3 regions of the Brevibacillus sp. SIMBA_040 genome follow, and region 2 is predicted to be linked to each of the others. Evidence: riboswitches for the same ligand, from Rfam matches in the RefSeq annotation. Region 2 holds a riboswitch; each other region holds the start of a gene.
What was found. Region 2 has a riboswitch for cobalamin ahead of SB752_RS02600 (energy-coupling factor ABC transporter permease). Riboswitches for the same ligand answer to the same signal wherever they lie in the genome.

Region 1 (8,105 bases), on a different contig from region 2:
TACTATGACAAAGAACAGCCTGGTCTTGCAGAGTTTCTAAGAGATGCAGTTGTGATTTATACAGGCAATCAATCGTCTCATCAATAATAGCTAATCGCGAAAGCTGCCTTCACATGGGCAGCTTTTTTCCATGCAAAATGATATTCATTCAAAATAATCAGTAAATAAAATGTTAAAATGAAGGGAGGGGAAGTATACTCGAAATAACAATATGATGGGGGCTTTTCCTATGAATCGGAAAATTGTAATGAGTAAAGGGAGAAAAGTAGAGTGCTTTATAGGGGGATCGGGGATACCCAAGGTGGTGATTCTTCCAGGTATGTCGTCATCGGCACACGAATGGGAATTAGTTGTAAATGAATGGAAGGAAGCTGCAGGATTTGTCATCGTTCATAGATCTGGATGTGGACAAAGTGAAATTGGCGAAGAAAAGAGAACAACTGCCCAATTTATCGATGAATTAGATGAGCTTTTGCAAAATATCGGAATGGTGGAGCCTTTTGTTTTAGTCGGTCACTCCTATGGAGGTTTGTGCGCTCAGCATTATGCAAAAGCATACCCGGAAAAAACAGAGGCAGTTATTCTTGTAGATTCCACATCAGATTCTTTGGAAAGGCTAAACCAAATTCCAGTTTCATCTATAGAAGACACTGATGAGTATTGGATTCGTAAATGTAGACAATTTGCCACGATGAATGCCAAGCAACTGGGTGCAATATTAGATCCTATTTTGAGTTCGGCTCACAAAAGGCTATCCGATTGGGCACAAAGTGAAATCAAGACATTTTTGTGCAGTCCATTTTTGTACAAAGCAATGGCTTCGGAAATCGAACATTGGGAGGGCTGTGCTCGACGAATTAAGGCAATGGATAGTTTTCCTCAAGTGCCGCTTACCGTTATTGGTCGCGATCCTATTCAGTCAGTACTATCATCCATTCAAGACGGTGTTCCCGCAGAAGAAGCAAACATGATCGAAACCATTTGGCAGGAATTGATTCAAGAACAGGTGGCATTGTCCAATCTAGGTACCTTCATTTTAGCGAGGCATGCTACACATTCTATTCACTTAGATCGTCCAGACGTCATTGTAGAGGCGTTAATGCCATTCCTGTCATAAGAAGGAGTTGACGAGCGTTGGAACCGCTAAAAGAAAGCGTCCAAAGGTACAGTTAACACTGACAAAGCTGGGATACCGAAATCAGGCCGTGGAGCTGCCGGAAAGCACGTGAACAGCTCAATCAGGCAGCAGAAGCAATCGGAACTGGCACAAATGACGAGAGGTAAAATGATACAGTAAAGTAAAGAAAAGGCAGGCAGTGTTCAAAAACGATAACGAACAAAACAAGAGAAGGAGAACGATTGTATGCAGACAACAGAACCACTTCATCTGGGGCAGCGAATTCACCTGATTGACGGCTTTGATTTGGGCTTGCCTGGGCGGACAGGCACTTATGTGATTGCAGAAGAGGAGCTCACTTTGATCGAAACCGGTCCAAGTCCATCTGTCCCGTATATTCGTGAAGGTCTGGCCAAGCTGGGATATTCTCTGGACCAGGTAAAATACATAATCGTCACACATATCCACTTGGATCATGCAGGTGGTGCGGGCTTGTTTTTGCAAGAGTGCCCAAATGCCAAAATCGTCGTCCATCCAAAAGGCGCGCGACATTTGGTTGATCCTAGTAGACTTATGGAGGGTGCCCGAGTGGTATACCGTGAGCAGTTCGAGTCCTTATTCGATCCGATCGTCCCTGTTCCAGAGAATCGCTTAATCGTAAAGGCAGATGGAGAGACGCTGTCGATTGGACCTGGATGTACACTGGAATTTTTGGACTCACCTGGTCACGCCAACCATCATTTCAGCATCTACGACCCAGTGAGTAACGGGATGTTTACAGGAGATACGGCAGGAGTACATTACCCGCAGCTCAAAGAAAATGGTCTGCATCTCGTTCTGCCTTCGACTTCTCCCAACCAGTTTGACCCTGACAAGATGCTACACTCAATTGCACGTTATCGCGAGCGTGGCTTGGATCGGATTTACTTTGGTCATTTTGGTATGACTGACCAGGTAGAGGATGTGTACCAGCAAGTAACAAAATGGCTACCTGTGTTTGTCGCGGAAGGGGAGGCCGTCTTGGCGGCAGGACTTGGCTACGAAGAGCTCGCTTCAAGACTTTTGAATCGGGTAGCGGATGATTTGCAAACTGCTGGTATTTCTGCCCACCACGAAGTCTTTGGCATTTTAAAGCTGGATTTGGAAGTTTGCTCGATGGGGATTATCGACTATTTACAAAAAAGACAAAAATAGTGAAACAAATGGAAAAACCAAGGACCTGTCAGGGCTTTGGTTTTCTTTTTCATTCTTTTTTTTCTGGATGAGTGCTATCATGGTGGGTGAGTCATAACCTTATTTACAATAAAATAGTCCTCATGCAAACAGGTGCCTTGTTTCTTCGTAAAAGAAACGGGGTGAAAAGGGAAGTCGGTGAAAATCCGGCGCGGTCCCGCCACTGTGAAGCGGCATTCATATGTGCCGTAAGCCAGGAGACCTGCCTGTTTGTTTATTGCGCCAGTACCTTCGCGGAAAGGGTCGGCTAGCTCAGGTGGTACCTATGACGTAGTTCATCCTGAATGCCAGCCCCTTGCTCCGTAGAGGACGCAAAGGGGCTTTTTAAGTTAGGGAAGAAAGGAAGAGTTTACAATGAAACGATCGCTGCCATTATTCATCCCTGTTTTGATAGCTTTGAGCTTGGTTGGGTGCTCGGGAGCGGGCAACAGCCAGCCAGCACCAAATGCCCAGACTCCAGCGAAGAAGGAAGCATCTCAAACGAATCCTGCCACTAGCCCTGTGAAGGAGACAACATACCCGCTAACGTTGAAAGATGCGACAGGTAAAGAAGTAACATTCCAAAAGGCTCCTGAACGAATTGTTTCTACTTCTCCGGCTGAAACCGAGATTTTATTCGCGTTGGGCTTAGATGATCGGATTGTCGGAGTCTCTGAATATGATGATTATCCAGAAGCAGCTCTTGCAAAACCAAAGGTAGGTGGGGTCGTAACGCCAAATGAGGAAGCCATCCTGTCACATAACCCGGATCTCGTTATCGGCGGCATATCGATGGAAAAGGCTGTTGCTGACAAGCTGAAATCATTGGGCATGCCTGTCTACGTAACGCACCCGAAAAAGCTGGATGATATCATGAACAATATTATTGCCATGGGTGTTATCACGAACCGGCAGGAGCAGGCAGAAAAACTGGTTGCACAAATGAAGCAGGATATTGCGGAAGTGACAGATGCCGTAAAGAACGTAAAACCGGAAGAAAAGAAAAAAGTTTACCTGGAGTTCTCCCCTGGCTGGACCGTGGGAAAGGGAGAGTTCATGGATGAGCTGATTACCCTGTCTGGAGCGATCAATGTCGCATCGGATACAGAGGGCTGGAATGCCATTAGCGAGGAAAAGATTTTGAAGGATGACCCAGATGTGATCTTGTATGCAAACGGAATCGTTGATACGGCGACGTCCAAAAAGCTAGAGGACATCATCCTTTCGCGCAAAGGCTGGGAAAAAATGAAAGCCATTCGCGATAAGCAAGTGCTTGGCATGGATCAAAATATGCTCTCTCGTCCTGGCCCACGTATTACACAGGGCTTGAAGGAAGTAGCAAAGGCGATCTATCCTGACCTGGTGAAATAAAATGAAAAGGCGTCTATTGTTATGGGGAGGAGTGGCTTGCCTCACTTTGCTGGCATCTATGGTGGTCAGCATTTCGCTCGGCTCAGCCCAGCTTCCCCTTTCAGAGGTATGGTTGATTTTGATGCATCAGCTTCCCGGGCTGGGTGACCTGATACCGGTCAGTTGGCAAGAATCCTCGGAGCAAATTGTGATGAAGATTAGGTTTCCACGTGTCATATTGGCTGTCTTGGTAGGGGCGTGTCTGTCTCTTGCGGGAGCTGGCTTTCAAGGGGTGCTGCGCAATCCGCTCGCTGATCCGTATACGATGGGCGTTGCTTCAGGATCAGCAGTCGGTGCAGCCTTTCTCATCCTTTTTGGTCTGCACATCTCCTTTTTGGGGCAGTGGAGTATTCCGGTTGTGGCCTTTCTGACGGGATTTGTCAGCTTGTGGATTGTACTTCGACTGGCGAATACACAAGGAAAGCTCCAAACAGAGACATTGCTGCTCTCTGGAGTGGTCGTACAGGCATTCCTTGGCTCGCTTGTGTCGTTTATGGTGTCTCTATCGGATAAAGCTGTAAACGAGATCGTCTTTTGGCTCATGGGAAGCTTGTCATTTCGGGGTTGGGACTTTACATATGTGTTAATGCCTTATTTGATTGTCGGCCTGATGGTTCTCGTTTCTTACGCACGCGCACTGAATTTGTTTTCTCTAGGAGAGCGGCAAGCAGCTCACTTGGGCGTCAGTGTGGAACGAACGAAGCTGGTTGTCCTGATCGTCTCTACGCTTTTGACGGCAGGTGCTGTTTCTATTGCGGGAATTGTTGGCTTTGTCGGTCTAGTCGTGCCACATCTCGTTCGGCTGATGGTAGGTCCGGATTATCGACTGCTGTTACCGATGGCGACGATTTGCGGTGGGATCTATGTCCTCTGGGCAGATACAGTGGCGAGAATGCTACTGAGTCCAACAGAAATTCCATTGGGGGTCGTTACTGCTTTTCTGGGGGCACCATTTTTCGCCTATTTGTTAAAGCAGAACAAACGGCTGGGCAGGAGGTAGGCAATGATTCAAGTCACTGGCTTAGAAAAGTCATATCATCAGACGGCGGTTCTGGCGGACATCCACTTTTCCGTCAATAAGGGAGAATTTTTCGGGATCATCGGTCCAAATGGAAGCGGCAAATCAACCCTATTAAAAATGATTTCCGGCGTAATCTCCTGCGATGCTGGCGAAATTATCATTAACGAAAAGCCGCTTCGCAAGTACACTCGCAAGGAGCTTGCCCGGATTTTGGCGGTGCTGGAGCAAGAAGGACTTCCACCAGTAGGCTTTCGTGTCCGGGAGGTGCTGGAGATGGGACGCTTCCCTTTCCAGAACTGGCTTGGCGAAGAGGCGGAGGATGCGTCTTCTCTCATTGATGACATTATCGAGATGCTTGGCTTGCAGCAGTTGGAGGACCGAGGGCTGGATGAACTGAGCGGTGGGGAAAAACAGCGAGTCGCGCTTGGAAAAGCCCTGGTTCAAAAGCCAAAGCTGCTGCTGCTTGATGAACCGACTACTTACTTGGATATCGGCTATCAAATTCAGTTGATGGATATCGTGAAAAGCTGGCAAAAGACAACCGGGCTTACGGTGGTCGCCGTCCTTCATGATTTGAATCTAGCATCGCTGTACTGTGATCGTATCTTGATGCTTCACAAAGGAAAACAGGTACAGGTTGGCGGGCCAAGAGAAATCATGCAAAGCAGCCTGATCGAAGACGTCTATGGCACGAGACCGATCGTGATGGAGCATCCTGTACATCAATTGCCGCAGATCTTTTTGAAATCAGAATCGTGGAGGTAGGGGAGGGATCGGGTTGGTCGTACTGATCACAGGAGGCGCTAGAAGTGGCAAAAGCACCTTTGCCGAAAAATATGCTGCCCATATCGCGTCAGCGGGGATTTATATCGCGACTTCCCCTGTATTTGATGAAGAGCTAAAGGAAAGGGTAAACCAGCATCAGCTTAGGCGGCAGCAAGCGGCTTTTGACTGGAAAACGATAGAGGAGCCGTATGAGCTCGCTGACGTCCTGCAAGCCCTCAAGAATAGGCCGGATGTAGCGACAAAAGAGACGGTGATACTCGTTGATTGTCTCATCTTGTGGCTGTCCAACTGGTTGTTGAAGCTTGAAAACGACAACCCGATGGAGAGGATCATGGAAAAGCTGACAGAAATGCTGACAGTATTACGCGAATATCCAGGGACTGTCTTGTTGGTCACAAATGAAGTAGGCGATGGGATTGTGCCGGAGTATCCGCTGGGGAGACTTTTCCGTGACCTCGCTGGACTGATGAATCAGCGCGTTGCTGCAATCAGCGACCAGGTTTTTATGGTCACTGCCGGTATTCCAGTTGAGCTGAAGAGCAGGGCATTTCGTTTTTAGTACGGGGAAAAGGCGAGGAACGTTCGTCTTTTCCCCGTATTTGTGTTATCATATAAGAAAAGCAATGGAAGGGATCAGGATACCATGCGTCCCCATAGGGCGATCTGGAAACAGTATGACCTCTCCTATATCTAGCTTCGTAGTAGTTGAACGTCACTAAAGACGTACCAATCTACTACGAAAGCGGGGCATTTTGTATGAGTAGCGACTTAAACTTACGAAGTTCCTCTGTAGTTGGTTGGGCGTCTATGCCAAAACCGACAAAACTGCGAGGAATCCATGATGAGGAGAGCGCTGCAAGTATCAAGGCGTTACAGTTTGATTTTGTTTGGTGCATGTTTGCTTGCTTTTGCCTATTATCACATTAACTATCAGAACCACCTGTCTGAGGGTGGATTCGTCGGACTGGGCTTACTGGCCAAATACGCCTTTGACCTTTCTCCGGCGATGATGATGCTCATGCTCGACATTCCGCTGTTTATTGTGGCATGTCTGGTAAGAGGGCGTCAATTTATTTGGGATACGATTCTGGCTTCACTTGCTTTTACAGCGTTTTATGAATGCTTTGAGCAGTATTCCCCCATTGTAATGGATCTCCATAACATGATGCCAGTCGCTTCCTTGTTGTCCGGTGTTTTGACTGGGCTGGGAACAGGGCTAGTGCTCAGATATGGAGCGGCAACGGGTGGAGACGATATTTTGTCTTTGCTCCTCAGCAAGTACACAGGGCTGTCTATTGGTACGATTTTTCTTTTGCTAGACGTTATGGTGCTTTGTCTATCGTTCTGGTACGTACCGATGAAAGAGATGATGTATACCATTTTGGCTGTTGTCATTTCCAGCCGCGTCATTACATGGACGGTAGAAGCAGGGACTCGTGAGACCGCTGAAGAAGAAGGACACGGGCATGGCAACGTCTCGATGACGCACCGTTAATACGAATGAATTTGAAGTGTAATCGTTGTAAAACATGCATATAGAGTGAGGAAGGAAAAGGGCCTTGTCGCTAGGAAGTCGACAGGACCCTTTTTTGTGTTGATTTTTTGCGTCAGTTGGAAAAATAGTCAGCCAGCCCATCCACAATAGCTTGTGCTGCACGTTCCTGATAGCTTGCCGTACGAATGATGGCCTCGTCTTTTGCATTGGTCAAAAAGCCTAGCTCAACCAGCACAGAAGGCTGAGCATTTTCGCGCAGTACATGATAGTCTCCATACGATATGCCATTGCTTGGGAGGCTTTGATTGCTGCGTAGACGTGCTTCGATAGAACGGGCTAATGGATAATCTTTCGCTTGCGAATAAAAAAACGTCAATGTTCCACTAGTAGGCTTGATCGACGAATTGTAATGGATGCTGACAAATGCATCAGCATCTTTGGCTTCACTGACGGCAACTCGCTGCGAAAGTGAAGGCTTTTCGCTGTCACTCGTTCTGGTCATGATAACCTGTGCACCCCGTTGACGCAGCTTGCTTGCTACTTTGTTCGAAGTGTCTCGATTGAGCTTCTTTTCTTCCGTTTTCCACTTAAGTCCAATAGCTCCAACATCACTTCCGCCGTGTCCCGGATCGATGACGATCACTTTTCCCTTCAGGCCAGACGAGCTCGTCGCCTTTGTTGTAGCTTTTGAAGTCTCTTTGCCAGTAGATTGACCAACATAATTGGCTGAAACCCAGCCTGTTTTTCCTGCAGAGGTTTTGACCTGCAACCAATCCACCTTGCGACCCGTAATCTCAAGTGTGGTTCCTTGTGGCAAGACCTGTACGATGTCCTGATCCAAACCTGGTCCTTTGCGCATCCGCAGAGCATCTGCTGTGACGGTGCCGCGATTGCTACTGGTTCCAGATGAAGCCGCAGGCTTTGCAGCTGGGACGACTCCCTTTGAGGTCTTTTGCAGATAATAGCCTGCTACCCAGCCGGTTGTTTGCTTATAGCTGATCTGTACCCAGCCGTATGCTTCCTTGGAGATCGTGACAGTTGCACCGTAAGACAAGGACCCGACG
Region 2 (8,105 bases):
ATTGACCAACGTAACCATTCCTTACGCTCTGCAATTGGCAAACAAAGGCTACGCTCAAGCGATCCGCGACAACAAGCCATTGGCTAAAGGCGTAAACGTGATTGCGGGTAAAGTAACGTATAAAGCAGTTGCCGACACACACAATCTCCCTTATGCAGCTGTTGAAGAAGTTCTCTTGGTGAAAAACTAAGGAGCTATATAGTTAAAAAAAGAAACTGCCTGTCTCTTGTTGAAGAGATGGGCAGCTTTTTTTCGCTCAAGGCAGGAGATGTTCAGGATAGTGGTACCAGTTCAGCTTCATTTTGCCTGAATCGCTTAAACGGACATGAATGTTTACTTCGGCGAGTGCATCTGCTTTTAGTTTATTGTTGTGGTTTTTGGCAAACTGTTTCCACGCGTTAAGATCTAGCTTGTACAGGGCTTCTTCAAATCCGTAAAGATCGGTCCCGGCAGCAATCCCCTTCAGAAAAGTTCCTCTGATTTGCTTTTCGATCTGTTCTTCCGCATCCTTTTTCATGAAATCAGCCGATACCCTCCCCATCATTTCTCGAATAAAGCCGTTCATATGAATATCGACACGAAATCGGGGGTCTTCTCCTGTCTTGATGGGCGTTACATGCACATCGACGTTCTGGATGCGCAACGTAGCTTTTGGTTTATTGTTTTCTTTTACGATTAATCCTGCAAATTCCGTATGGGGATTCATCCACCTAAGACCCAGCAGGTCATTATTGGGGAAAAATCCGTTCCATTTGCCCCTGTAAACGGTATGAATACCATCGATGGTGAGGCGAGAAATATACTTGTTATTTTCCTTCCAGGCGTGCTTGTATACGGAGATGTTCGGAATGATAACCGTATTGCTTGGTTCCCAAAAGCGGGAAATAAAGGTGTAATACCGGATCGGTTCAATAAAAGAACGCTGCTTATACACTTCCTGCGGCTGATGCAAAAGAGAGTTCAGTGGAGAAAAGCCGGTGACAGAGTGATTGCTAAGGACTTCTGCTATCGGCTCTCTTGTCCCGAACACCCACTTGGTATAGCGAAGCAGTCCATACCGATTCAAGATGTCAAAGGTTACGATTACATCCTTTTGGAGCATGCGCTCGTGATAAATAAGCGTGGATACAAAGCCGTAGAACAGAGGAATTTGCGCATTCTTTTGCATATTATCCATAGCGCTTTGCAATGTTTCTCCTCTACCGATCGAGATGATTACAGGGGGTTCTGTAGTGCCCGGCGTTTCTTGTTTTGCCACACTGGACAGGTCCGTTGACTGGGCGTACAGGACGTATTGGTTGTTCTCGTAGTCAATTCCAATTGCAGAGAGGTAGTTTAGATCCTGAATCGATTTTTGATCCCAGCATCCACTTGTGAAGCCCACAGACAACAGCAGTACCAAGCATGCCATCAGTTGTCGCTTCATTTCATGCCCCTTTCTTATCTCCCTGTTTAAAAATTCCAATCAGAGGGCGGAATAAAACTTTGACAAGCGTATTCAAAAAGTTGGAAGAATGATTCAAGACGTAAGGTCTCCCAAACGAAGTAAGAGTAGACAAGTAATAAACCATGATCAAAAGACTGAGTACAAACCCGTAAATACCAAGTATCGAAGAAAGGAGAAAAACAGCAAACCGGGCTACCGTGACGGCTCCACTCAAAGACTGATTGATCAGAGTAAATGAAGCAACGACGGTGAGCGAGCCAATAAACAACATGGAGGGAGAGGTAAGTCCTGCACGAATGGACGCATCTCCAATAATAAGCGCTCCTACCAGAGCGAGTGTTTGCCCGACTGTTTTGGGCAGACGAGCGCCTGCTTCGCGTAGAAATTCAAAAATAAAGAGAATCCCGAATAACTCCATCGGAGCAGAGAATGGCAGCCCTTTTCTCCCTTGGGTAATAGTAGCCAGCAATTGAAAAGGAAATTCCTCCACATTGTAAGCAGATAAGGCGATCCAAAACCCTGGGAGAAAGACGCCGATAAAGATTCCTCCCAAACGTAAAATGCGCTCCAGCCACACATAGGCAATCGGATATTGATCATCCTCGGGAGATTTAATGAGCTCCAAAAGAGTTACGGGTGCAATCAAGGCGAGAGGAGAGCCATCCACCATCACGATTACTTTTCCTTGAAATAGCATGTAAATAGCATAATCAGGACGTCCTGTGTAATCTAAAAGTGGAAAGAGAGAGTAGGTATGGTCGCTCAATCTTTGCTCGAGAATCGCGCTATTAATGTTTTTTTTACTATCGCATTCAGCTAGCCGATCTCGCATCGTTATCACGAGGTCAGCAGGAGCTGCATCGCGCATGTATAGCATCGATACTCTGGTTCTGGAGCGTGTTCCGAGTGTATACGACTCACAAGCTAGTGCGAGTGTTCTCATCCGCTTGCGCACGAGTGCGACATTGGCGCTCAGATCCTCGACGAATCCGTCACGGGGCCCTTTGATGGACACTTCCGTATTTGCTTCTTCCGTGGTACGCTGCGGCCTGTTGGAAATATCCCACGTAAAAGGCGGTAAATCTCGCAGAAATAACAACAATTCACCTGCAAATAAACGTTCCACCCAATACTCTTGTTCATCCAGAAGAGGAATGAGCGGAAGGGAGCGGAGATCGCCTTTTGCCAAAAATTGATCGAGCTGTGGCAGTACAACCTCCTGCATATGCCTAACATCAGTCAGTCCCTCACAATACATGAGCAGACTCTGCTGGTCTTCACTCGAAACCAATCGCAAGAGAACGACATCTGAGCAATGGGCAAATAGTTCGCGTAGCTCGGCTTCACGACTCATGACCAGTATCCTCCTGTCTGATTGATTGCCGCAGGGCTACTCCACCTAGAATGAGTGAGATGGCTAAAATGACAGCTAAATATAGCGGATAATAGACCATTGATAGGAAAGAAACAAATTGCATATCACTGAAAGGCAAGCTGGTGATCGTAATCATGCTGCCGCCGAGAAAGAGTAGCAGTGGCCATTTTTTTGCATAGGAATGCACTTGCAAGAGCTCACAAATTAAAATAAAGCAGAGCGAGATGCGCACAAAGGATCCAGAGAGCCATTGATAGATGGCAAAGAACTCCACGTTTTCAATATCCTTACCGATTGTAAGCAAACGCCACTGCTCAAATGCAGGAAATCGCTGGCGAGTGGACTCGATGGCGCCAAACTCTGCGATTGCACCAGTCAACGGACTGAGCGTGAGAATGACGATGATAAATACAAGCACCATGTAGTGAACCAGTCGCAGCGGAGCACGAACATGATGCTGGAGCAGAAGCAGGACAAACAATTCTACAAAGCCTCCACCTACATAAAGCATCCCGTGCAGCATCGGGGCATATCCATGTTGAAACAGCGGCAGAAGCAAACTGTAGTCTTTTTTAGGAACATTGCCAAAAGCGACAAAAAAACCAAGGATGGATACAGCAGGGAGCAACATGCCAGCCGTGATGCCAAGTGGGGCAATACCTCGATGAGCCGCAATCACACAAAAAGCGATCAGAGCTAGGGCAGTCACCCATTCTGGCGTTCGCGGCAAATAATTTACAGTAGTCCATGTTTGTGTATCAAGCAGGCTGACTAATGCCATCAAGTATAAGGCGAGAATAATCGGAGTCAGGATCAGGTAGCTGACGAATTTGCCGGAGCTACGAGTAAGCCATGTGGACAATGGCTGCTGCTTGAGTCGGCGATTAATAAAAGCGAGAATGATGCCCCAAAAAATATAAGGAATGGCAGTGAGCAGAACGCTTACCCACGAGTCGCGACCCGCCTTGCTGAGTAATAGAGGGATGACGGTTACATGATTGGTGATGCCTACTGTCAGCATGATCATCATGATTGCTTGGCCAATCCCGATTTTTCCGTCCACTTTCATAGCGGTTCCTCGTCATCTCTAATAATGGTGGTGCTGTTATGATTTACCTGCCTGCTTGGAAATATGTATCACTATATAGAGGTTACCTAGCGTAAGCAAAGTATGGTATTCTACTATGAGGTAAAAATGGAGCGAGGAGTGCAACCAGATGTATCAGCTTATACGAAAGTATCTGTTTCAGCAGGACGCGGAAGAAATTCATGAGAAGACGATTCATGCCCTGAAGCTGGTGGAGGATTCGGCTCCAGGAAAAAACTTGTTAAAAATGGTTTTCCAGATGCGAGATGAGCGTTTAGAGACAAAGCTATGGGGACTAACCTTTCCCAACCCGGTAGGTCTGGCAGCTGGATTTGATAAAAATGCGGAGGTTTATCATGCACTGGGTGCCCTCGGGTTTGGTTTTGTCGAGGTAGGTACACTTACCCCACAGGGACAGCCAGGCAACCCGAAACCGCGTGTGTTCCGACTTCCTGAGCATCAAGCGGTTATCAACCGGATGGGTTTTAACAATCAGGGTGCCTATCTGGCGTCACAGCGCTTGATAGACTATGCCTATTCCGATATTCCGATTGGGATCAACATCGGGAAAAACAAAGTGACACCAAACGAAGAGGCTGCCACCGACTACAGTAAATGTATGGACATGCTGTACTCATACGGCCATTATTTCGTAATTAATATCAGTTCACCGAATACGCCAAATCTTCGAGATTTGCAGGAGACAGAGAGCATGCGCTTGCTTGTTCGTGCTGTACGTGAAAAAGCAGCAGAGATGGAAGTGCGCGGGGTAAAGAAAAAGCCGATCTTGTTAAAGGTTGCTCCTGACATGACTGACGAACAAATGCGTGATGTCGTACACGCTGCCGTAGAGGAAGGGATCTCCGGAATTATTGCTACCAATACGACTCTTTCTCGGGAAGCCGTGAAAAATCATCGTCATGCAGACGAAGCGGGCGGATTGAGTGGAAGACCACTAACTGAACGTTCTACCGCTTGGGTAAAAGAAATCTATCAAGAAATTGGCGACAAGGTTCCTGTCATTGGTGTAGGCGGTATTTATACCGGTGAAGACGCGTATGAAAAAATTCGCGCAGGGGCCAGCCTGGTTCAGGTTTACACGGGGATGATTTATCAAGGCCCTGGTATCCCAAAGCAAATTAATAAAAAGCTGCTGCAGCTGATGAAGCGCGATGGTTTTACCCATATCAGTGAAGCGGTTGGAGTCGACGCAAAAGCATAAATATTTCACATAACTGCGAGCAGAACCTGTCCCTTCGGTTGACATTCTGCTCGCATCCTTTATTTTGTGCTCTTTTTCTTTACTTCTCTTTTCGTTATAATAAGAGAGGACAATTCATCATTGTCCGAAAATTTCATATTGTTGGCATTAGGTGCCTTTATGGGCGTTGAACCATAGAGGGTAACAGGGAATCGGGTGAAAGTCCCGAGCGGTCCCGCCACTGTAACCAGGGAGTTCTCTTTGACAGAAATCCACTCATATCTATATGGGGAAGGACAAAGAGCGCATCGATCTGGAAGCCAGGAGACCTACCTAGCAGCCACACCCGGATACCTTCGCGGAAAGGAGCGGTGAATACGAGGCAATATGGCTGAATGGTCGGTCTATTGTTTTGTGCGCGCAAATCTCGTCTTCGTGTAGATGGGATTTTTTTGTTTGGTAGAAGTAAGAAAGGAAAGAAAAGGGGAAAAGGAGGAAGTCGAATGAATCGGTCGCGGATTGTATCAACATGCTTATTAATTGCCGGATTTGTTTTCTATTTTCTAGTGAATGAACCTCAGACAGGACATGCGATGCACATCATGGAAGGATATTTGCCAATCTCCTGGGCACTGTTCTGGTGGGTAGTCTTCTTGCCATTCTTTATTCTTGGATTGCGCTCGATCAACAGGATCGTCAAAGAACATCCTGAAATGAAATTGCTTCTGGGGGTATCGGGCGCCTTTGCTTTTGTTCTATCTGCTCTCAAAATTCCATCGGTGACAGGTAGCAGCTCGCATCCTACAGGTACCGGACTTGGGGCAATTATGTTTGGTCCTCTGGCAATGTCTGTTTTGGGAAGCTTGGTTCTGTTGTTTCAAGCGCTTTTATTGGCACACGGAGGTTTGACGACCCTGGGAGCCAACGCCGTATCAATGGCAGTTGTGGGCCCGATGGTAGCGTACGGTATTTATCGTTTGATCATGCGTGCAAATGGTAGTCAACGTCTCGCTGTATTCTCGGCAGCTGCCTTAGCTGATTTGGCTACATATGTCGTCACTTCGATCCAATTGGCATTGGCGTTTCCAGCTGAAACAGGTGGAGTGCTGGCTTCCTTCGCAAAATTTGCGAGCATTTTTGCCTTTACCCAAATTCCTTTGGCGATTAGTGAGGGCTTGCTGACCGTTCTTGTCTGGAACTGGCTGCAATCTTATAACGCAAAAGAATTGTCCCAATTACGCTTGCTGAAACGGGAGGAAACGCTGTGAAAAAGGGATTAAACTGGCTGTTACTCTTAGGAGTAGTCGTACTGGCTGTCCTGCCGCTGGTATTGGTTCAGGATTCGGAATTCGGTGGAGCCGACGGAGCAGCAGAAGAAGCAATCAAGGAAATTTCGCCTTCATATGAGCCATGGTTCCAGCCTCTTCTGGAGCCGCCAGGAGGAGAAACGGAAAGTCTGTTGTTTGCTGTTCAGGCAGCTCTAGGTGCAGGCGTCGTCGGCTATGCGATGGGATTGTATAAGGGACGGCTGGATAAGTCGAAAAAATGAATTGGCAGCAGCTTGATTCCCTTTCCTATCAAAATCGACTGAGGCAGCTTCCGCCGGAGCACAAGCTCTTGTTTGGTTGCGCGCTGCTGCTTCTCGTTCTCTTAGGGCATGCGCTGGTGCAAATGCTTGTATTTGTGTGGGTAGGGGTGTGGGTGATCGGTTACGCCCGCATCCCTGTGCGTTCTTATTTGCTCTTTTTACTCTTGTCCACCTCCTTTTTTGTTGCGGGACTCCCTGCTCTGCTCATTGATTGGGTAAAAGCAGGAGCCGATCTGCAAAAAATAGAGCTGCTGACAGCGTGGAAGGTCGGTTCGTATGTGGTTTATATTTCGTCTGCAGCGCTTGGCAAGGTCTATGTTTTATTTTGGCGCACCATGGCGAGCTTGAGCTGTTTTGCATTCATCCTGTTTACTGTGCCCTTTGCAGAAATATTGCAGGTGCTGCGCAGGATCGGGGTACCGTCGATTTTGACTGATCTCTTAATGATCATGTACCGATTTATTTTTGTTCTGCTGCAAACGTCGTATCAGCTCTGGATTGCACAGCGTTCCCGTGGTGGTCATCAAGGCTTCAAAGCGATGCTGCGAGACGCAGGGATGCTGGCAGCGCAGCTGTTTATTCGCGCCATGCGTAAATACGAGGCACTTTACAAGGGGATGTCAGCCAGAGGATTTGCGGACAGCTTTGATGTACTCAGCTTGCACTCGCATGTCCGGTCGCCTCGCTATGAAAGGGAGTCCATAGCAGGCTGTATCATGCTGATTCTGCTCGAGGGCTGGACAGGGGGTTGGTGGTTTTGACACTATTGGAATTTCATGACCTGCACTACTCGTATCCGGGGGGCAGAGGACCTGTCCTGCAGGGTGTATCGTTTGGAATACCCGAGGGGAAAAAATGCGTTCTCTTAGGTCGCAATGGCTGTGGCAAGTCCACCTTGTTTCTCCACGGAAACGGCATTATTCAGCCACAAAAAGGGCAGGTCTCATGGAGAGGGACACCGTTTGTCTACAAGCGTTCTGCTCTGCAGGAAATGACGCAAAGAGTGGGGCTGGTTTTCCAGGACCCGGAGCACCAGCTGATCGCGAGTACGGTGTCGGAGGATATTTCGTACGGCTTGTGTAATCGCAAGCTGCCTCCTGAAGTCATTCGGGCAAAAATAGAGAGCATTTTAGACGTATTCGGATTGCGAGAGCTGGCTGACGCGCCGATTCATCATCTGAGCCTCGGACAAAAGCGACGTCTTGCTTTGGCAGGAGTCATGGTGCTGGAGCCTGAGCTGCTTCTCCTGGATGAACCAACAGCGTATCTTGACCGCTACCAGACGAAAAATTTGCTCCGCGAACTTGATCATATCCATCAGAGCGGGACGACTGTACTGATGGCGACTCACGATATGGATATCGCTTTCGAATGGGCGGAATGGATTTGCGTGATGGACGAGGGGCA
Region 3 (8,105 bases), on a different contig from region 2:
TTTGATCTAAATAATAATCAATGCATTCATCAAGCGCTGTGTTCATGTCCTTAAAGGAGAAGCCGGCGGCAATTGCTTTTGTCATCAGCATGGAGAGAGAACCGCCAACATCATAGGGAGAGCGAGATTGGGGATCGTTCGGCTCTACGATGGTAGTGCTTTTGCTGGCATGTGCAGCCTCACCCATGCGATCGAGCAGCTCCTGTCCGGACAAATCACCTGATGATCCCGCATTGTACGGTCCAACCAGCTTTTCTTTTGCAGCAAAATGCAAGAAACGGCCAGCATCCTCAGAAGTAATGAAGCTGAGGCGATCCTCGGGATTGGAGTGTCCGATTGGTTCTCCGTTCATGACCCGGCGTACATGGAACTGAAAGCGGCCTGTATAGTCATCTGGCCCGATAACGAGGGGAAAGCGGACAGCTGTAGCGGAAAACGGTGCTGCTTGGAACAGAACAGCCTCTGCCTGGCGTTTTGCTTCGCGATATCCTGACATACCTGTGTAATCTTTGCGTGAGCGCAGCAGGATTGGATAAGTATATGGATCATAATCCGTTTCCAGCTTATTTACCCCGTAGTCGTATACCGCCATCGTAGAAGTGAAAACATAGTGCCCGACTCTGCCACTGAGCACCTCGATTACATCCGCAACCTCAATTGGAGAATAGCACGTCTGGTCAAAAACGAAGTCCCAGACTGTATCAGTTGAAGCAAAGGCAGCTTGCAAAGTTCGTTTGTCTTCGCGGTCAAGCTGAAGTCGATGAACCTGCTCACCAAAGGAGTCGGGCGTTTTTCCACGCGTCGCAATCGTCACTTCATAATCCGTATCCAGTAAATTTTGTACCAGTCGTTTTCCGAAAAATTGTGTACCGCCAAGCACCAGTGCTTTCTTCATGACGAGCGCACCTTTCCGATCAAAATATTTTTATTAAAAGACTCCCTTTATCATAATTAAATTATTTAGACTTTTCAACCTATATAGATGATTCTTTCGCCTGAAATGGTATAATCTTGTAGTACAAAACCAAGGAGGATGACAACATGCTCAGTAGACCTACTGCCGATGAACACGGAAGCTATTATTCGCTTTATATTGACAAAGTACCAGAGGGCGATTTGTTTTCGATCCTAATAGAGCAAATGAAAGATACTGTCGCCCTGTTATCCTCCCTTGTCGATGCGCAGGTGGATTATCGCTATTCCCCAGGCAAATGGTCAGTTAAAGAAGTTTTGGGGCATATCAGTGAAACGGAGCGGATCATGTGCTATCGCTTACTGCGTGTCGCTCGAGGTGACCAAACGCCTTTGGCTGGTTTTGACGAAGAAGCCTTCGTACAAAAAGGTTGTTTTCATGCGCGCGGCATGACTGATTTGCTGGAAGAGTTCACATCCGTGCGCCAAGCCACGCTTACCTTGCTACGCGGTGTGCCAGAGGAGGCATGGACGCGAACTGGAAATGTCAATAACGGCGTGCTGTCTGCCAGAGCCTTGGCCTACGTCCTCACAGGTCACGAAAAGCATCATGTCCAAGTGCTGAAAGAGAGATATTTGTCTGCACAGACATAAACGAAAAAACGAAAATACTCGCAAGCCGCCTTGTTACAAGGTGGTTTTTTCAGATTGGTAGACTATAATAGCAAGAATGAAGATGAATCTGTGCCCGATCCTTGGTAAAGTGGGAGACAAAACAGGACGGGAGGGAAAGAGAATGGAGCAGATCCAGCTGACCTTTGATGAAAAATGGAAGATCATTCTTGCATGTGACCGTGCATACGATGACGTATTCCTCACGGCGGTAGATATCAGCCTGATTCGAATCAGACTCCGCAGATGAGTGTAGTCCAAAGCGTGAAGACATTTTTGATTGACTCCTACAAGCAAAAAGTTGTTCTTGATGACATTGCTAAGCATGTGGGCATGAGCGCCTTTTACCTGGATCGATTGTTTAAGCAGCATACATCAGTAACGCCTCGCTCGTATCTAGAAAAAATTCGAGTAGATAAAGCGGCTCATCTGATTCATACAACCCGCTTATCGAATTTGGAAATAGGCTATGAGGTAGGATTTCAGAGTCCATCTCACTTTTAACGTATAGAAATTTATAAGCGTGACGCTTATGAATTCCGGAGCGCATGAAAACTTTCCGCTAAACGCGGTCGCTCCTCATTGAGGAAGCCTCGATAGGGGTTTTCTTATCAGGCATTTCGCAAAGGAAAGCGGTGCTCCCTGGGAGAATATCGCAAAAAGGCAAAGTAGGAAGGAGGCAAGCTGATGCCTGTGTCAACGATGGAAATAGCAGTACCCGATTGTTTTTCATTCTTTGAATGCTTGAGCTTTTTGGGTAGATCCGACCTGGAAGTATTGCATCGTATTGAGAATGGCTGCTTGTATAAAGCATTGATGGTGCAGGGGGAAGCTATGTTGCTCAAGATAAGCGCAGCTACGCCCAAAAGTCCCCGAACGATCCAGATGCTGCGAATTGAATTTCTCGTTGGGACACCTTCCGATGAGATACGCAGCGAAGTGATGATCTACCTGGATCTATTATTTGATTGGAAGCGTGATTTGACGCCTTTTTATGAACAGGTAAAGCAGGATGAGATTATGCGGCCGCTTGTAGAACGATACTACGGCTTGCGGATTGTTGGCATCCCGGATTTGTTCGAAGCACTGACGTGGGCGATCATTGGTCAGCAAATTACGCTCAGTTTTGCCTATACGATGAAAAAACGCTTCGTCGAGCAGTTTGGCGAGAAGGTGATGTACGCAGGAGAAGCGAGTTGGCTCTACCCAACGTTTCAAACTGTAGCTTCCCTGCAAGTAGATGACTTGCGAGCACTTCAATTTACCACTAGAAAAGCGGAGTACGTGATTGGAGTCGCTCAAAAAATGGCGTCAGCCGAACTGAGAAAAGAAAAGCTGCTTACCATGCAAGAGCCAGGGCAGATGCATGCAGCCCTCACTTCAATTCGAGGTGTGGGGGCGTGGACAGCCGACTACGTCATGATGAAATGCTTGCAGCAAGCGTCTGCTTTTCCAATTGCCGATGTAGGCTTGCATAACGCGCTGAAAATCCAGCTTGGCTGGCAGGAAAAACCGTCGCTGGCACAAATCAGGCAGATGGCCCTGAAATGGAAGGGCTGGGAAGCATACGCTACGTTTTATTTATGGAGGTCACTGTATGACGACATTTTATAAGCTGGACTACCCATCGCCAATCGGGGTGCTGGAAGATCATCGGGACAAAAGAGGCCATTCGCTCGATCATGTTTGCAGAAAGAGAAGAGCCCCTACCTGCAGAGCACAAGGAGGAGCTACCGCAAGTATTATGGGACTGCTACCAGCAACTTGATGAATATTTCAAGGGGACACGAAGCGCATTTTCATTTCCGATCTACATGACTGGGACAAGCTTTCAAAAAAGCATTTGGAATATTTTAGAGACGATACCGTATGGAGTGACAACCTCGTATTCAGCGATTGCCCACACCGTCGGCAATGAAAAAGCTGTGCGAGCAGTAGGCAATGCGAATGGAAAAAATCGCTTGAGCATCGTCATTCCTTGTCATCGGATCATCGGGGCAAATGGCAGCCTAACTGGCTATGCGAGTGGATTGTGGAGAAAGGAATGGCTTTTGCAGCACGAAAAAACATATGCCGCTCCCCAAAACCACCGAAAGTAAGATAAAATGAATCTACTGGACAAGGTTGAAAACTACATAACTGGGAACAGGTTCCTTGGGAGGTATAAAAACCAAGGATAATAGGGAAGCTCGGTGAAAATCCGACACGGTCCCGCCACTGTAAGAGGGGAGTCAGTCACAAATGCCACTGATCCGATATGGATTGGGAAGGTAGCGACTGATGATGATCCCTAAGTCAGGAGACCTGCCTGTTTCGACAACACTGATCGACCTACGGTAGATAGGGAGGTGTTAGAAACCGGCTTGCATAGTAGCAGATGTTTTCTTTTCTGCTTTTCTCTGGCATTTCTAACGTTCGATTCGATCGTGAGAAGTGTCTTTTTGCGTTGGGCTAAAACGATAAGGCAAGGAAATAATGAGAGGACAAGTACAAACAGATCGGGGGGTAATCATGAACGAGCTGTTCATTTGTCAATGGTGTGGCTATGTAGAAGAAATCGTCATTTCGGATGAGAGTGCCCCAGGTTTGCTCCAATGCTCGTGTTGTAGCAAGGAGGAGGTAGAAAGTTTATTTGCGGAGTAAACACAGGAAAATCATTTCAAATATGTGAAAATTATGCTAGTATTGTCTGCTAAAGCAGCTGAATTGAATAAGGTGGAAACAGGTGCTCTACGTCAGATGACGGAGCTTAATAGGGAAGCTCGGTGAAAAACCGACACGGTCCCGCCACTGTAACAGATGAATCAAGTGCAAAAAGCCACTGATCACTTCGGTTGGGAAGGTGCTACTTGATGGTGATTCTGGAGTCAGGAGACCTGCCTGTTTTGACGACACTGATTTAACCTACGGAGAATGGGGAGGTGTTAAAGACGGCCGTGTTTGGATTGTATATAAAACATAGGGGCATCTTTTCCTTGCATTCATAAAAAGGGAGGGATGTTTTTTTATTTGCTACCGTGAGTTTTTGATGATGGTAAACAGGAAAGAGAGGAAAAAGCATGCTGCACACAAAAAATCGACAGAAGATACAAACGATTGGGTTATGGCTGTTATCACTTTGCCTCGTCTTCACATTAATCGGATGCGGAGCAGCTCCTGAGCAGGCAACGTCAGAACCAGCTGCATCACAAAAAGCGAATGAAGCAGCATCAGATGCAATCGAAATCAATCCAGAAGAAGTGGTTCTTGCAGCCCCGCGCGATTTGGCTCCAGGGGCACAGGACGCGTACTATACAAGCACCATTCTATATGTATGGGAACCCCTATTGACAGCTGGAGAGAACGGAGAACCGGCACCAAAGCTTGCGAAAAGCTGGCAGATGTCAGATGACGGCAAAGAGTGGACTTTCACCCTGCAAGAGAACGTTCTTTTTCATGACGGAGAAAAGCTGAATGCGGATGCGGTTATCGCTAACTTTAAACGCTATGAGCAGGTCAGCCCGAAAAGCTCTCCCTTTTACACGCTGGATAGCAAAAAATCGTACCCGGGCTTAAAGGAAATCGTCAAGGTGGACGAGCATTCGTTCACGCTCAAATTCGAAAATCCGCAGCCTACACTGCTCTATGCGATGGTAAATTTCTCAAGTCCCATCTACAGCCCGAAAAATTTTGATGAAAAAGGGGATTTTAACGGTCTGCCTCAAGGCACTGGCCCCTTCAAGCTGGTTGCCCATGAAAAGGATCAGTATGCGCTGCTAGAGGCATTCGATGGGTATTACGGCGAAAAAGCGAAGAGCAAAAAGATTCGCGTGCGCGTCATTCCTGATCCAGATACAAGACTTTCGGCATTGAAATCTGGTGAGGTCATGGGTGTGATGGATTTGGGAGCAATCCCGCCGTCTCTCGCAAAGGAACTGCTAAAGGATGATCGCTTCGAGATTTCTACTGCCAAATCGACAATCTCGCATTACTTGCATCCGAACGGCAAAAAAGCTCCACTCAACAATCCTGCCATGCGAAAAGCAGTCAGTATGCTGATCGACCGAGAGCAATTGGTACAGGAGCTGTATTTGGGCTACCCGACTGCTACAGCAAACCTTCTCAATGCGACCTCGCCGTTTTACAAGGATTTTCCGATCGCGCATAACGTAGATGAAGCCAAAAAGCTGGCAGCAGAAGCACTCGGCGGCAAGCGCGAGAAAATTGATTTGATTGTGCCAACCTACGGGCTGAATCGCTACCCATACAAAGCACAGGCAGAATGGCTCCAGGCGGTCCTGTCCGAGCTGAATCTCGAAGTGGAAATTCGAATTTTGGATGGGGCGGCATTCAAAGACGCACAGGCAAAGGGTGAGTACCACCTTGCACTGGCTACCCAAGGCTTGCCAAACGCCGATCCGTATACGATCTTTACCAACTATATCGCCAGCGATGGTTCGAGCAACAAGAGCTACAGTCTCGGCTACAAAAGTGAGCGGGTAGATGCTCTCTTGGGACAAGCAAAGAACACGCTTGCGATGGATGAGCGAAGAAAGCTTTATGATGAGCTTCAAGCGATTTCCGTTGAAGAGCTGCCTACGATTCCACTGTTTAACGATGCGAGTCTGATCGCCTACAACAAAAAAATTAAAGGCTATCAAGCGACCATCTACGGAACGACACTCCCGCAGCTAGAGTGGGCGAAGTAATATGCTGTATGTGGTTCGCCGATTGGCTGCGACTATTCCTATCTTGATCGGGATATCCTTGCTTGCCTTTCTTCTTAGCGTCATTTCGCCGGGAGATCCTGCAGTGGAAGCACTTAGCATGAGTGGAATCAGCGAACCGACTGAGCAAGAAATCGAGAAAAAGCGTGAAGAGTTGGGATTGAATGAATCGCTTCCTGTTCAATATGGGACGTGGCTCGTTAAAGCCGTTCAAGGCGACTTGGGCGTGTCCTATATGACAAAGGAGTCGGTGAGCGGTGAGATCATGCGTCGCTTGCCTGTCACGCTCTGGATCTCCCTTTTGGCGGTTCTGTTTGCTGTAGGCTTGGGAGTTCCGCTTGGGATGCTCATGGCACTGAAAAAAAACTCGTGGCTGGATCAAGCAGGGCGGTTCCTTTCACTTTTACTCGTTTCGATCCCTGGTTTTTGGCTGGCGATCTCACTCATTACCGTGTTTTCAGAACAACTGGGGTGGCTTCCAACAAGCGGGTACGGGACTTGGCAGCATCTCGTCATGCCTGCCCTGGTCCTAGCTTGCGGCACATGCGCCATTTTGATGCGTTTGACACGAGCGGCGCTGATGGAGGCACTGAATCAGAACTACATTTTGACTGCACGGGCAAAAGGATTACGGGAGCCAAGCATCCTCTCATTTCACGCCTTGCGCAACTCACTGATCCCTCTCATCACCGTTATTGGGACCTATTTTGGTTCGATATTAGGAGGCTCGGTTATTGTGGAAGTGATTTTTGCATTGCCGGGTATCGGCATGTTTGCCATGGATGGCATCTTCCGCAGAGATTACCCTGTCATTTCGGGCTACGTTGTTTTTACAGGTCTGGTTTATGTGGTGTTTAATCTGCTTGTCGATCTATCCTATGCCTGGATCAATCCGCAAGTAAAGCTGGGAGTGAAGCTGAAATGATCCGACTTCGATTCTTCCTTCACTCTCTGGGCCCCATTGGGGTCATAGCCATCGTGATTCTGATCGTGCTACTCGGCAGCAGCTTGCTGGCACCGTGGCTCGCTCCCTACGATCCGAACCAAATACGGATGTCGGACAGACTGGCGCCGATTTCAAGCGAGCATTGGCTGGGGACAGATACATTGGGACGAGATGTACTCAGCCGAGTGCTGTACGGGGGAAGAGTCTCGATCATGCTCGCTCTTGCTGTAACTGCCGCAACGATGCTGATTGGCCTTATTATCGGTACTCTAGCGGGTTATTTTGGAGGCTGGCTGGATGATGTCACACAAACAGGTATTCATATTTTTCAAGGCTTGCCCGGACTCAGCTTCATGATTGCCATCGGAGGGACGCTCGGACCCGGTGTGGAGAGCATGTTCATCGCATTGGTGGTCACTTCCTGGGCGGACTTTTCCCGAGTCGTCCGTGGCGAGGTCATGAAAATACGGGAGGAGTCCTACATAGAGGGCATTCGGGCGATCGGAGGCAATCACATGTATACGCTGATCAGGTACGTGATTCCAAATATGATCGGACCGATTATCGTCCTGTTCACAGTGCGTATCGGGCGAGTTATTTTATCGATTGCTTCACTAAGCTTTCTTGGACTTGGCTTGCAACCGCCGACACCTGACTGGGGCGTTATGGTGAACGATGCCAGGCCGTTTTTTCGCAGCTATTTTCACCTGATCCTTGCTCCTGGTCTATGCATAGCCTTGATTTCGTTTGCGATTAACTGTATCGGTGATGCCCTGCGTGATGCACTTGATACAAAAACAGAAAAAGCGGGCTGGTTATCGTGAAGAGGATGGAGAAGGGGGTGCCGTCATGGAACCATTGTTGTCGAT

Region 1: linked by a shared signal. The riboswitch ahead of SB752_RS10210 (ABC transporter substrate-binding protein) and the one ahead of SB752_RS02600 (energy-coupling factor ABC transporter permease) in region 2 are both predicted to bind cobalamin.
Region 3: linked by a shared signal. The riboswitch ahead of SB752_RS11095 (ABC transporter substrate-binding protein) and the one ahead of SB752_RS02600 (energy-coupling factor ABC transporter permease) in region 2 are both predicted to bind cobalamin.

The regions. Positions count from the first base shown of each region.
Region 1 is NZ_JAWRXI010000005.1:88,831-96,935, forward strand. It holds gene SB752_RS10195 (MerR family transcriptional regulator) at 1-87, shown strand, start outside; gene SB752_RS10200 (alpha/beta fold hydrolase) at 230-1,117, shown strand; gene SB752_RS10205 (MBL fold metallo-hydrolase) at 1,364-2,311, shown strand; cobalamin riboswitch at 2,425-2,574, shown strand; gene SB752_RS10210 (ABC transporter substrate-binding protein) at 2,705-3,700, shown strand; gene SB752_RS10215 (FecCD family ABC transporter permease) at 3,702-4,739, shown strand; gene SB752_RS10220 (ABC transporter ATP-binding protein) at 4,743-5,525, shown strand; gene cobU (bifunctional adenosylcobinamide kinase/adenosylcobinamide-phosphate guanylyltransferase) at 5,539-6,105, shown strand; gene SB752_RS10230 (YitT family protein) at 6,385-7,041, shown strand; gene SB752_RS10235 (N-acetylmuramoyl-L-alanine amidase family protein) at 7,154-8,105, opposite strand, start outside.
Region 2 is NZ_JAWRXI010000001.1:518,077-526,181, reverse strand. It holds gene ald (alanine dehydrogenase) at 1-190, shown strand, start outside; gene SB752_RS02620 (Ger(x)C family spore germination protein) at 257-1,426, opposite strand; gene SB752_RS02615 (spore germination protein) at 1,428-2,801, opposite strand; gene SB752_RS02610 (endospore germination permease) at 2,791-3,891, opposite strand; gene SB752_RS02605 (quinone-dependent dihydroorotate dehydrogenase) at 4,040-5,131, shown strand; cobalamin riboswitch at 5,264-5,461, shown strand; gene SB752_RS02600 (energy-coupling factor ABC transporter permease) at 5,614-6,378, shown strand; gene SB752_RS02595 (energy-coupling factor ABC transporter substrate-binding protein) at 6,375-6,659, shown strand; gene cbiQ (cobalt ECF transporter T component CbiQ) at 6,656-7,459, shown strand; gene SB752_RS02585 (energy-coupling factor ABC transporter ATP-binding protein) at 7,456-8,105, shown strand, end outside.
Region 3 is NZ_JAWRXI010000005.1:262,434-270,538, forward strand. It holds gene SB752_RS11065 (NAD-dependent epimerase/dehydratase family protein) at 1-895, opposite strand, end outside; gene SB752_RS11070 (DinB family protein) at 1,042-1,566, shown strand; gene SB752_RS11075 (hypothetical protein) at 1,709-1,834, shown strand; gene SB752_RS11080 (helix-turn-helix domain-containing protein) at 1,831-2,088, shown strand; gene SB752_RS11085 (DNA-3-methyladenine glycosylase family protein) at 2,272-3,198, shown strand; gene SB752_RS11090 (methylated-DNA--[protein]-cysteine S-methyltransferase) at 3,267-3,683, shown strand; cobalamin riboswitch at 3,715-3,910, shown strand; cobalamin riboswitch at 4,291-4,482, shown strand; gene SB752_RS11095 (ABC transporter substrate-binding protein) at 4,644-6,272, shown strand; gene nikB (nickel ABC transporter permease) at 6,274-7,215, shown strand; gene SB752_RS11105 (ABC transporter permease) at 7,212-8,060, shown strand; gene SB752_RS11110 (ABC transporter ATP-binding protein) at 8,086-8,105, shown strand, end outside.